Regions from separate parts of the Pseudomonas sp. ABa2 genome, predicted to be linked through region 3. Evidence: predicted binding sites of a transcription regulator. Region 3 holds the regulator's gene; each other region holds the start of a gene.
What was found. The regulator sigma-54, encoded in region 3, starts transcription at its own class of promoters, with help from an activator protein. The targets are predictions, from matches to a motif close to ANTGGCATNNANNTTGCTNT.
Positions count from the first base shown of each region.

Region 1: AC1G9C_RS12340 (CmpA/NrtA family ABC transporter substrate-binding protein) is a predicted target of sigma-54. The motif match lies at 2,019-2,038, and genes of this name have one in related genera.
Region 2: glnA (glutamate--ammonia ligase) is a predicted target of sigma-54. The motif match lies at 2,322-2,341, and genes of this name have one in related genera.

Region 1 is NZ_CM155239.1:2,521,218-2,525,496, forward strand. Features, by position in the region: gene alaC (alanine transaminase) at 1-904, shown strand, start outside; gene AC1G9C_RS12330 (hypothetical protein) at 939-1,331, opposite strand; gene AC1G9C_RS12335 (hypothetical protein) at 1,480-1,794, shown strand; gene AC1G9C_RS12340 (CmpA/NrtA family ABC transporter substrate-binding protein) at 2,182-3,465, shown strand; gene ntrB (nitrate ABC transporter permease) at 3,478-4,279, shown strand, end outside.
Region 2 is NZ_CM155239.1:453,370-457,648, reverse strand. Features, by position in the region: gene typA (translational GTPase TypA) at 1-523, opposite strand, end outside; gene thiI (tRNA uracil 4-sulfurtransferase ThiI) at 653-2,107, opposite strand; gene glnA (glutamate--ammonia ligase) at 2,437-3,843, shown strand; gene AC1G9C_RS02220 (DUF4124 domain-containing protein) at 4,082-4,279, shown strand, end outside.
Region 3 is NZ_CM155239.1:868,490-872,768, reverse strand. Features, by position in the region: gene lptA (lipopolysaccharide transport periplasmic protein LptA) at 1-246, shown strand, start outside; gene lptB (LPS export ABC transporter ATP-binding protein) at 246-971, shown strand; gene AC1G9C_RS04220 (RNA polymerase factor sigma-54) at 1,108-2,601, shown strand; gene hpf (ribosome hibernation-promoting factor, HPF/YfiA family) at 2,701-3,009, shown strand; gene ptsN (PTS IIA-like nitrogen regulatory protein PtsN) at 3,022-3,486, shown strand; gene rapZ (RNase adapter RapZ) at 3,489-4,279, shown strand, end outside.

The DNA.
Region 1 (4,279 bases), 1.7 Mb from region 3:
CCTGGCGCACCTGATGCTGGCCACCCTGGACCATGGCGACACCGTGCTGGTGCCCAACCCCAGCTACCCCATTCATATCTACGGCGCGGTGATCGCCGGCGCTCAGGTGCGTTCGGTGCCGCTGGTGCCGGGGGTGGACTTCTTCGCCGAGCTGGAACGGGCGATTCGCGAATCCATCCCCAAGCCGAAGATGATGATCTTGGGGTTTCCCTCCAACCCCACCGCGCAGTGCGTGGAGCTGGACTTCTTCGAACGCGTGGTGGCCCTGGCCAAGCAGTACGACGTGCTGGTGGTGCACGACCTGGCCTACGCCGACATCGTCTACGACGGCTGGCAGGCCCCCTCGATCATGCAGGTGCCGGGGGCCAAGGACATCGCGGTGGAGTTCTTCACCCTGTCCAAGAGCTACAACATGGCCGGCTGGCGCATCGGCTTTATGGTCGGCAATAAAGAACTCGTGTCCGCCCTGGCGCGGATCAAGAGCTACCACGACTACGGTACCTTCACTCCGCTGCAGGTGGCCGCCATCGCCGCCCTGGAAGGCGACCAGCAGTGCGTACGCGACATCGCCGAGCAGTACCGCCAGCGTCGCAACCTGCTGGTCAAGGGCCTGCACGAGATCGGCTGGATGGTGGAAAAGCCCAAGGCCTCGATGTACGTCTGGGCCAAGATTCCCGAGGCCTATGCCCCGCTCGGCTCGCTGGAATTCGCCAAGAAGCTGCTGGCCGAGGCCAAGGTCTGCGTCTCGCCGGGCCTGGGCTTCGGCGACTACGGTGACGACCACGTGCGCTTCGCCCTGATCGAGAACCAGGATCGCACCCGCCAGGCGCTGCGCGGGATCAAGGCGATGTTCCGCGCCGACGGCCTGCTGCCGGCGAAGAAGGCCAAGGCCACTGACGAGTAAAGCCACCAGGGCGCCGCGAGGCGCCCTGGTCATATCAGCCGGAATAATCCAGCGCCGTCCAGGCGCGACTCAGGCCCTGGGCCAGCACGCAGCCCGGGCTGACCAACTCCTCGTTGAACGCCGCCGGCAGCAGGGTGGTTTCCCCCTCTGCCGCGCCGTGGCGCTCGGTCAGCCACTGCAGCTTGCCGCAGTTGGGCGTGTCGATCACGTAGCTGGCGGCGATGCTCGAGTGATGTCCGGGCAGGCGGATCACGTCCAGCACCCTGCCCGCCTCCTCCACGCGCCGGCCGTCGGACACCAGCACGGCCCAGGCCTGCTCGCCCTCGATCACCAGGTAGGCGCCATTGGCCTGCGGCCGTTCGATCTGCGGCTGGGCGCAGCCGCTCAGCACAGCCAATAGCACAATCGTCATCAGCATCTGTTGCATTGCCAATTCTCCTCTCGCAAGGCGTCCACCGTGCGGGGCGGACGGGTCGATGTCGCTGCAGTGGCCTCACTATTCACCAATACTGTTTATTTGTACAGTATTTTTCGTTTACCCTTGCTCTCTCGAACCAATGCACAGGAGCCGCACCATGCTGGACGTACTGCAGCTGAAACACCGGGTGAACCGCATGCCGCTGGAGCGGGTGCGTGAAATGGTCGAGGAACTGCAGCTCGAGGGCATCGTCACCGAGAACCGCACGCCCTTTAACCGCCAGCACTTCAACACCTGCTTCGCCGAGATCGAGGCACTGCTGCAGCGCGCCGGCTACCACCGCCAGCTGGATGTGGTCGGCTATCAGGGCCTGGCCTACGCCCTGTTCGACCCGGCACGCTGGGAGGCGGTGGAAGTGCTGCGCTGGCTGCGCGATTTCGTCGAGGAAGCGCGCGTCCAGCCAGCCTCCTGAGCTCGGCACCTCGAACCAAAACGGCTCAGCGGCGCCCGGCCATGCACGCCATTGGCCCACGAGCGCGCCGGCGCCGGCGGCCGCTGGGCCGCCCGGCAGGCCCCCGCCAATGGCCCCAGCCCATATCCAAGTCATTGATTTCTATCGGCTAGCCATTCGCCAGCTGAGGCCCCTGCGGCACTCGCCGTGCGCTGCCGAGAACGTCAGGGTCTTTGCCTGGAAAAACTGGCAAGCCCCTTGCTATGTCCCTGTCAACCATCCTGCGTAGCACGCCAACGGCGGCGGGCCGAGGATCACGGACAACGGCGTCCGTCAGGCCACCTCCTCTTACCGAGGCGGCCTGGCGTACGCCGTTTTTTGTTTATGTGCCTGACAAGGATTAGCCCCATGACCGATCGTGATTCGAACAAGCCCCTGGACACCAGCCGCCGCAACTTCCTCAAGCAATCCATTGCCCTCGCCGGTGCCGTTGGCGGCATCGCCGCGCTCGGCCTGTCGGCACCGGCCTCACTGCGCAGTGCGGCCTGGGCAGCCGGCTCCGACGCACCGGAAAAGGCCGCGCTGAAAGTCGGCTTCATCCCCCTGACCGACTGCGCCTCGGTGGTGGTGGCCGCCACCCAGGGCTTCGGCGAGAAGTACGGCCTGAGCATCACCCCGAGCAAGGAAGCCTCCTGGGCCGGCGTGCGCGACAAGCTCAACACCGGCGAGCTGGATGCCGCCCACGTGCTCTACGGCATGATGTACGGCGCCCAGCTCGGCCTGGCCGGGCCGCAGAAGGACATGGCGGTGCTCATGGGCCTGAACCAGAACGGCCAGGCCATCACCCTGTCAAAGCAGCTGCGCGAGGCCGGAGTGAGCAACGGCGCGCAACTGGCCGCGCACGTGAAGAAGGGCGGCACGCCGCTGACCTTCGCCCAGACGTTCCCCACCGGCACCCACGCCATGTGGCTGTACTACTGGCTCGGCAGCCTGGGCATCAACCCCTTGAGCGACGTGAAGACCATCGTCGTGCCGCCGCCGCAGATGGTCGCCAACATGCGCGTCGGCAACATGGACGGCTTCTGCGTCGGCGAGCCCTGGGGCGCGCGGGCGATCTTCGACAAGATCGGCTTCACCGCCACCACCACCCAGCAGATCTGGCCGGATCACCCCGAGAAAGTGCTCGGCACCACCCGCGCCTTTATCGAGCAGTACCCCAACGCCGCCCGCGCGCTGATCATGGCGGTGCTCGACGCCAGCCGCTTCATCGAGGCCAGCGAGGAGAACCGCAAGAGCACCGCCAAGCTGATTTCCGGCAAGGCCTACGTCAACGCGCCGGTACAGGTGATCGAACCGCGCTTTCTCGCCCAGTACGAGGACGGCCTCGGCAACAGCTGGCAGGACGAGCACGCCATGGCCTTCTGCAAGGACGGCAGCGTCAACTTCCCCTACCACTCCGACGGCATGTGGTTCCTCACCCAGTTCAAGCGCTGGGGCCTGCTCAAGGACGCGCCGGATTACGCCGCCGTGGCGGCGCAGATCAACCAGACCGCGCTCTACGCCGAGGCGGCCGGCGCCCTCAAGCTGGCCGTGCCGAGCAGCCCGCTGCGCAGCAGCACGCTGATCGACGGTGTGGTCTGGGACGGCAGCAACCCGGCCGCCTACGCCGACTCCTTCGCCATCAAAGCCTGATCGGAGGTGACCATGAATGCGCCCCTGAAAACTCCGCTGCCGCAGCTGGCCAAGCCGCGTTTCTCGCCCATGGCCCTGCTGCCCAGCGTGCAGACCCTCGGCAACGGGCTCAAGGCGGCCATCGCGCCGCTGCTCGGCATCCTCGCCTTCATCGGCCTGTGGGCCCTGCTCGCCCAGCACAGCGAGGGCCTGCCCGGCCCGCTGAGCACCTGGCAGGCCGCCCTGGTGCTGTTCGCCGATCCCTTCTACGACAACGGCCCCAACGACATGGGCATCGGCTGGAACATCCTCAACTCGCTCGGCCGGGTCGGCGTCGGCTTCGGCCTGGCAGCGCTGGTGGGCATTCCGCTGGGCTTCGCCATCGGCCGCTTCGCCTTCCTCGCCGGCATGCTGGCGCCGATCATCAGCCTGCTGCGTCCGGTGTCGCCGCTGGCCTGGCTGCCGATCGGCCTGCTGGTGTTCGAGGCGGCAGGCCCGGCATCGATCTGGGTGATCTTCATCAGCTCGATCTGGCCGATCATCCTCAACACCGCCGCCGGCGTCGCCAGCGTGCCGCAGGACTACCTGAACGTGGCCCGCGTGCTCAAGCTGTCGGAGTTCAAGGTGCTGACGCGCATCCTGTTTCCCGCCGTGCTGCCGCACCTGATGACCGGCATCCGCCTGGCCATCGGCGTGGCCTGGCTGGTGATAGTCGCCGCGGAGATGCTCACCGGCGGCATCGGCCTGGGCTTCTGGGTGTGGGACGAGTGGAACAACCTCAACGTCGAACACATCCTCATCGCCATCATCATCGTCGGCCTGGTCGGCCTGGCCC
Region 2 (4,279 bases), 420 kb from region 3:
CGAGGCCGGCGATGCCGTTCAGGGCGCTGGCGTAGACGACCTGGAAGTCGAGCTGCTCATCGGTGGCGCCGAGGTTGTCGAACAGGTCGAAGATCTGGTCCATGACCCAGTCCGGACGCGCGCCGGGACGGTCGATCTTGTTGATCACGACGATCGGCTTGAGGCCGGCTTCGAAGGCCTTCTTGGTCACGAAGCGGGTTTGCGGCATCGGGCCGTCCTGGGCGTCGACCACCAGCAGCACCGAGTCGACCATCGACATCACGCGCTCGACTTCACCACCGAAGTCGGCGTGGCCGGGGGTGTCGACGATGTTGATGCGGTAGTCGTTCCACTTGATGGCGGTGTTCTTGGCCAGAATGGTGATGCCGCGCTCTTTTTCCTGGTCGTTGCTGTCCATCACGCGCTCGTCGTTGAGCTCGTTGCGTTCCAGGGTGCCGGACTGACGCAGCAGGGCGTCGACGAGGGTGGTTTTGCCATGGTCGACGTGGGCGATGATGGCGATGTTGCGCAGATTTTCGATCACTGTGTGTATCTCGATCAGAGGATGCGGTGTGTCGCCCAGTGTGGACGACGAATATGAAGAAAACGGGATCAGCAGGCAGAGCGGTCGGGAGGGCGGTGGCGGATACTGCCGCCGTTCAGCCCGGGCGTCTTATGCCGGACGATAAACGCGCACATTGGCATGCCCCTCGCTCAGCAGGTGGTGGGCATGCAGGCGGCTCATCACGCCCTTGTCGCAATACAGCAGGTACTGGCGGTTCTCATCCAGTTCCTTGAACTTGTTGTTCAGCGCGTAGAACGGCAGCGCCTGCACCTCGATGCCGGGCAGCTCGAGCGGCTCGTCCTCGGCGACATCGGGGTGGCGGATGTCGAGGACGATCTGCCCGGCCAGCGCCTCGCGTACCTCCTCGACCTGCACGTCCTTGCCCAGCTCGTCGATCACCCGGTCGATGGGCAGCAGGGTAGCGCGCTCCAGGGCACGCTCGAGGATGGCCATGTCGAACTGCGCTTCTTCGCGCTCGATGCGATAACCGCGGGCCTTGGTGGTCGGGTTGACCGAAATCACCCCGCAATACTCGGGCATGTGCTTGGCGAACTCGGCGGTGCCGATGGCGGTGGCGGTGTCGATGATGTCCTGCTTGTGGCTGGCGATCAGCGGGCGCATCACCAGCATGTCGGTGGCCGCGTCGATCACCGCCAGGTTGGTCAGGGTCTGGCTGGAGACCTGGCTGATCGCCTCGCCGGTGACCAGCGCCTCGATCTCCAGGCGCTCGGCCATACGGGTGGCGGCGCGCAGCATCATGCGCTTGAGGATCACGCCCATCTGGCTGTTGTCGACCTTGCCGAGGATCTCGCCGACCACTTCCTCGAACGGCACGCTGATAAACAGCACACGCTGCGAACGGCCGAACTTCTGCCACAGGTAGTGGGCCACTTCCATCACGCCCAGCTCGTGGGCGCGACCGCCGAGGTTGAAGAAGCAGAAGTGGCTGACCAGGCCGCGGCGCATCATCTGGTAGGCCGCCACGGTGGAGTCGAAGCCGCCGCTCATCAGCACCAGGGTCTGCTCCAGCGAGCCCAGCGGGTAGCCGCCGAGGCCTTCGTGGCGATGATGGACGACGAACAGACGCTGATCGCGAATCTCCATGCGCACTTCGACTTCCGGCTTCTTCAGGTCGATGCCAGCCGCATTGCACTCCTGGCGCAGGCGCGAGCCGACGTGACGCTCGACGTCGATGGAGCTGAAGGCGTGCTTGCCGCCGCGCTTGCAGCGCACGGCGAAGATCTTGCCCGGCAACTGGTCGGCGTAGTGGCGCTTGCAGTGCTCGGTGATGTCGTCCAGATCGCCCAGCGGGTACTCGTTGACCTCGAGGAACAGGCCGATGCCCGGCGTGCAGCGCAGGCGCTCGGTCATCTCGGCCAGCAGGCGCGGATCGTCCAGGTCGGTCTCGACCTCCAGGTTGTCCCACACACCGGTGACCTTCAACTCGGGGTCGAGGTCGCGCAGCACGGTGCGGATGTTCTTCCCCAACTGGCGGATGAACTGCTTGCGCACCGGGCGGCTCTTGATGGTGATTTCCGGGAAAACTTTGACGATCAGCTTCATGAATTGGGCGCCTGCAGGGGCGACGGAAAAACAGGGGCGCGGATTATAGCGGAAATTGCTCAAGCTTTGACCAAAAATACTGCACGCCTCACTGATCGCACCAAAATAGAACATTGCGATATTTGGCAGCCCTCAAATGGTGCAAATATTCCTGCGCATGCCCCATGCAGGCCGCGCAGCGCCTGAGTTTTCGGGCCTCCGTCCATTCCGGGGCACTGGCATGCAATTTGCTCCCTTGTGAGGCAGGTCGCCCTGACGGACTATCCCGCCGGGCTTCACCGCACATATCGGGGCTCCACGAAGCGAGCCTTTTCCACCTGGAGGACAACATGTCTAAGGCTGTTCAACTGATCAAAGAACACGACGTGAAGTGGGTAGACCTGCGCTTCACCGATACCAAGGGCAAGCAGCACCACGTGACCATGCCGGCTCGCGACGCCCTGGACGACGATTTCTTCGAACACGGCAAGATGTTCGACGGCTCCTCCATTCATGGCTGGAAAGGCATCGAAGCCTCCGACATGATCCTGATGCCGGTCGACGACACCGCCGTGCTCGACCCCTTCACCGAAGAGCCGACCCTGATCCTGGTCTGCGACATCATCGAGCCGAGCACCATGCAAGGCTACGACCGCGACCCGCGCTCGATCGCCAAGCGCGCCGAAGAGTTCCTCAAGACCACCGGCATCGGCGACACCGTGTTCGTCGGCCCGGAGCCGGAGTTCTTCATCTTCGACGAAGTGAAGTTCAAGTCCGACATCTCCGGCTCGATGTTCAAGATCTACTCCGAGCAAGGCTCCTGGATGACCGACGGCGACGTCGAAGGCGGCAACAAGGGCCACCGCCCGGCCGTCAAGGGCGGTTACTTCCCGGTTCCGCCGTGCGACCACGACCACGAAATCCGTACCGCCATGTGCAACGCCATGGAAGAAATGGGCCTAGTCGTCGAAGTGCACCACCACGAAGTGGCCACTGCCGGTCAGAACGAGATCGGCGTGAAGTTCAACACCCTGGTCGCCAAGGCTGACGAAGTTCAGACCCTGAAGTACTGCGTGCACAACGTCGCCGATGCCTACGGCAAGACCGCGACCTTCATGCCGAAGCCGCTGTACGGCGACAACGGCTCGGGCATGCACGTGCACATGTCGATCTCCAAGGACGGCAAGAACACCTTCGCTGGCGAAGGCTATGCCGGTCTGTCCGAGACCGCCCTGTACTTCATCGGCGGCATCATCAAGCACGGTAAGGCCCTGAACGGCTTCACCAACCCGTCGACCAACTCCTACAAGCGCCTGGTTCCGGGCTTCGAAGCTCCGGTCATGCTGGCCTACTCGGCCCGTAACCGCTCCGCCTCGATCCGTATCCCCTACGTTGCCAGCCCGAAAGCCCGCCGCATCGAAGCGCGCTTCCCGGACCCGGCGGCCAACCCCTACCTGTGCTTCGCCGCGCTGCTGATGGCCGGCCTGGACGGCATCCAGAACAAGATCCACCCCGGCGATGCCGCCGACAAGAACCTGTACGATCTGCCGCCGGAAGAAGGCAAGCTGATCCCGCAGGTGTGCGGCAGCCTGAAGGAAGCCCTGGAAGAGCTGGACAAGGGTCGCGCATTCCTGACCAAGGGCGGCGTGTTCTCCGACGACTTCATCGATGCCTACATCGAGCTGAAGAGCGAAGAAGAAATCAAGGTGCGCACCTTCGTGCACCCGCTGGAATACGACCTGTACTACAGCGTCTAAGCCAGACTCGCGCCGCCCTGTGCGGCGCACTCGAAAGCCCCGCCCGGCCTTGCCTGGCGGGGCTTTTTTGCACCTGCACCGCACACACCAAAATACCCGCCTACGTTTTCGGATCCTCGGTGCCCCGGCGCACCCTGCCCCGCTTTCATCTTATGCATCACAACGCCACAGCACGGCACTTGCCAGGGCGCCTTGCCGGTGCAAGGCTTAGCCGCATCACCCAAGGAGGAAATGGCCCATGCGCCCGCTGCTCGCTTGCCTGCTGCTCGGCCTGGCCCTGCCGGCCGCCGCGCAGATCTACAAGTACACCGATGCCAACGGCAACACGGTGTTCACCAACCAGCCGCCGGACGGCACCGCCGCCGAGAGCGTCAGCCTGCCGCCGACCAACACGGTGGAAATGCAGGCGCCAAGCGCGCCGGCCGCCGGCAGCGAA
Region 3 (4,279 bases):
ATCGTCAAGGCCTACGGCCTGACCATCCAGTATTTCGCCAGCAACGAACGCATCGTGCTGATCGACCAGGCCAAGGTGATCCAGGAAGGCAACACCTTCGAGGGCGAGAAGATCGTCTACGACACCCAGCGCCAGATCGTCAACGCCGGCCGTGCCACGGGCACCAACGTCAGCGTGCCGCGCCCGCGTATCGACATGATCATCCAGCCGAAGAACAAACCCGCGGACCAGCAGGCACAGCAGTAATGGCCATTCTCAAAGCCCAACACCTGGCCAAGAGCTACAAGGGCCGCCAGGTCGTCCGCGACGTCAGCCTGAGCATCGAGAGCGGGCAGATCGTCGGCCTGCTCGGCCCCAACGGCGCCGGCAAGACCACCTGCTTCTACATGATCGTCGGCCTGGTGCGCGCCGATCAGGGCCGCGTGCGCATCGACGACCTCGACGTCAGCCACCAACCCATGCACGGCCGCGCCCGCGCCGGGATCGGCTACCTGCCGCAGGAAGCCTCGATCTTCCGCAAGCTGTCGGTGGCCGACAACATCATGGCCATCCTCGAGACGCGCAAGGACCTGGACCGCGCCGGCCGCCAGGCGGAGCTGGAAAACCTGCTGCAGGAATTCCACATCCACCACATCGCCGACAGCCTCGGCATGAGCCTGTCCGGCGGCGAGCGCCGCCGCGTGGAAATCGCCCGCGCCCTGGCCACCAACCCCAAGTTCATCCTGCTCGACGAGCCCTTCGCCGGCGTCGACCCGATCTCGGTGGGCGACATCAAGCAGATCATCCACCACCTCAAGACCAAGGGCATCGGCATCCTGATCACCGATCACAACGTGCGCGAGACCCTGGATATCTGCGAAACCGCCTACATCGTCAACGACGGCCAGCTGATCGCCGAGGGCGACGCCGAGACCATCCTCGCCAACCAGACGGTGAAAGAGGTTTACCTGGGCCACGAATTCCGCCTGTAGCTCGCCCGCTATTTCACTACAGAAATATGGCAAGCCCTAGGCAAAGCCGAGAAGTTCAGGCATATAATTTGCTTCCTGGTGGCGCCGCGGCGCCCTGTAGTGGAAGGCGTAACCCGCCGGTGAATTAAGGTCTGCAATGAAACCATCGCTAGTCCTCAAGATGGGCCAGCAGCTGACGATGACCCCGCAGCTGCAACAGGCTATCCGCCTCCTCCAACTGTCGACCCTGGACCTGCAACAGGAAATCCAGGAGGCACTGGAGTCCAACCCCATGCTCGAGCGCCAGGAAGACGGCGACGACTTCGACAACAGCGACCCCATGGCCGACGGCGCGGAAAGCGCCGCGCCCACCCCGAGCAAGGAAGACAGCTACCAGGAAACGACCCCCACGGTCGACAACCTGGAAGAGGGCGAATGGGGCGAACGCATCCCCAACGAGCTGCCGGTCGATACCGCCTGGGAAGACGTCTACCAGACCAGCGCCAGCAGCCTGCCGAGCAACGACGACGACGAGTGGGACTTCACCACCCGCACCTCCAATGGTGAGAGTCTGCACAGTCATCTGCTCTGGCAACTGAATCTGGCTCCGATGTCGGACAAGGATCGACTGATCGCCGCCACCCTGATCGACTGCATCAACAACGACGGCTACCTGGAAGAAAGCCTCGAGGAAGTCGCCGAATCCTTCGACCCCGAGCTGGACGTCGAACTGGACGAGGTGGAAGTGGTGCTGCACCGCATCCAGCAGTTCGAGCCGGCCGGCATCGGCGCCCGCGACCTGCGCGAATGCCTGCTGCTGCAACTGCGCCAGTTGCCCGCCGGCACGCCCTGGCTGAGCGAGACCCAGCGCGTGGTCGGCGACTACCTTGAACTGCTCGGCAGCCGCGACTACGCCCAGCTGATGCGCCGCAGCAAGCTCAAGGAAGACGAGCTCAAGCAGGTCATCGACCTGATCCAGCGCCTCAACCCGCGCCCGGGTTCGCAGATCGAGTCCAGCGAGCCGGAATACGTGGTGCCCGACGTCATCGTGCGCAAGCACAACGACCGCTGGCTGGTGGAGCTGAACCAGGAGGCCATGCCGCGCCTGCGGGTCAACCCGCAGTACGCCGGCTTCGTCAAACGCGCCGACTCCAGCGCCGACAACACCTTCATGCGCAACCAGCTGCAGGAAGCGCGCTGGTTCATCAAGAGCCTGCAGAGCCGCAACGAGACGCTGATGAAGGTCGCCACGCAGATCGTCGAGCACCAGCGCGGCTTCCTCGACTACGGCGACGAGGCGATGAAGCCCCTGGTGCTGCACGATATCGCCGAGGCGGTGGGCATGCACGAGTCGACCATCTCGCGGGTCACCACGCAGAAGTTCATGCACACCCCGCGCGGCATTTACGAGCTGAAATACTTCTTCTCCAGCCACGTCAGCACCGCCGAGGGGGGCGAATGCTCGTCCACCGCGATCCGCGCCATCATCAAAAAACTGGTTGCCGCAGAAAACGCGAAAAAGCCGTTGAGCGACAGCAAGATCGCTGGTTTACTGGAGGCACAAGGCATCCAAGTCGCCCGTCGGACAGTCGCTAAGTACCGCGAATCCCTCGGCATAGCGCCCTCCAGCGAGCGCAAGCGACTGATGTAGGCCAGATCGATTGGAAGCCTCTCGCTTCCAAGCCAAAGTGTTCCGGCGGCGGGTCGCATAGGACCCGCCTCTTACACAAGGCAACAAGGAGAAAGCGGTATGCAAGTCAACATCAGTGGACACCAGCTGGATGTGACCGACGCCCTGCGTGACTATATCGGCGAGAAACTCGGCCGATTGGAACGCCACTTCGACAAGATCACCAACGTTCAGGTGACCATGGAGGTCGAGAAGCTCAAGCAGAAGATCGAAGCTACCCTGCACGTCGCCGGCGGCGAGGTCGTCGCCAACGCCGAACACCAAGACATGTACGCCGCCATCGACCTGTTGGCCGACAAACTCGACCGTCAACTCATCAAGCACAAGGAAAAGCAGCTCGAACGCCTGCAAGGCGCCACGGCCCGCTGACATTCCCCATCCATGATCCGACTTGAAAACATCCTGACCCCCGGCCGTTCCCTGGTGAACGTGCCGGGCGGCAGTAAGAAACGCGTGCTCGAACAGATCGCCAATCTGGTGGCACGCGACCTGCCCGACCTGGATGCCCAGGACATCTTCGAAAGCCTGATCGCCCGCGAGAAGCTCGGCTCCACCGGCTTCGGCAACGGCATCGCCATTCCCCACTGTCGCCTGGCCGGCTGCAGCGCGCCGATCAGCGCGGTGCTGCGCCTGGACACCGCGGTGGACTTCGACGCCATCGACGGCGCCCCGGTCGACCTGCTGTTCGTCCTGCTGGTGCCGGAAGCGGCCACCGACGCCCACCTCGAACTGCTGCGCCAGATCGCCAGCATGCTCGATCGCCAGGACGTCCGCGAACGTCTGCGCCAGGCCCCGGCCAGCGCGGATCTGTACCAGGTGGTCGTGGACATCCAGAACGGTCAATAAGCATGCGCCTGATCATCGTCAGCGGTCGCTCCGGCTCGGGCAAGAGCACCGCCCTCGATGTACTTGAGGACAACGGCTTCTACTGCATCGACAACCTGCCCGCCGGCCTGCTGCCGGATCTGGCCGAACGCGCCCTGCTCAACACCGAGATGCTGCTGCCGCAGGTGGCGGTGTCGATCGACGCGCGCAACCTGCAGAGCCACCTCAAGCGCTTCCCGGAACTGCTCGAACAGGTGCGCCAGCGCAACATCCGCTGCGACATCCTCTACCTCGACGCCGAAGACGAGACCCTACTCAAGCGCTTCTCGGAAACCCGCAGGCGCCATCCGCTGACCGACGAGAACCGCTCGCTGGCCGAGGCCATCGCCGATGAGAGCCAGGTACTGGCGCCCATCGTCGACCTGGCCGACCTGAAGATCGACACCACCCACCTCAACCTCTACCAGCTGCGCGACAGCCTCAAGCTGCGCCTGCTGGGTCAGCCTGAGCCGGGCACCGCCTTCCTGATCGAATCCTTCGGTTTCAAGCGCGGCATGCCGGTGGACGCCGATCTGGTGTTCGACGCGCGCTGCCTGCCCAACCCCTACTGGAAGCCGGAACTGCGCGACTTCTCCGGGCTGCAGCAGCCGGTGGTCGACTACCTGGCGGCGCAACCGGAGGTCGAGGAAATGTACCAGGACATCCTCGCCTACCTGGAGAAATGGCTGCCGCGCTTCGCCGCCAGCAACCGTGCCTATGTCACCATCGCCATCGGCTGCACCGGCGGTCATCATCGCTCGGTATACCTGGCCAA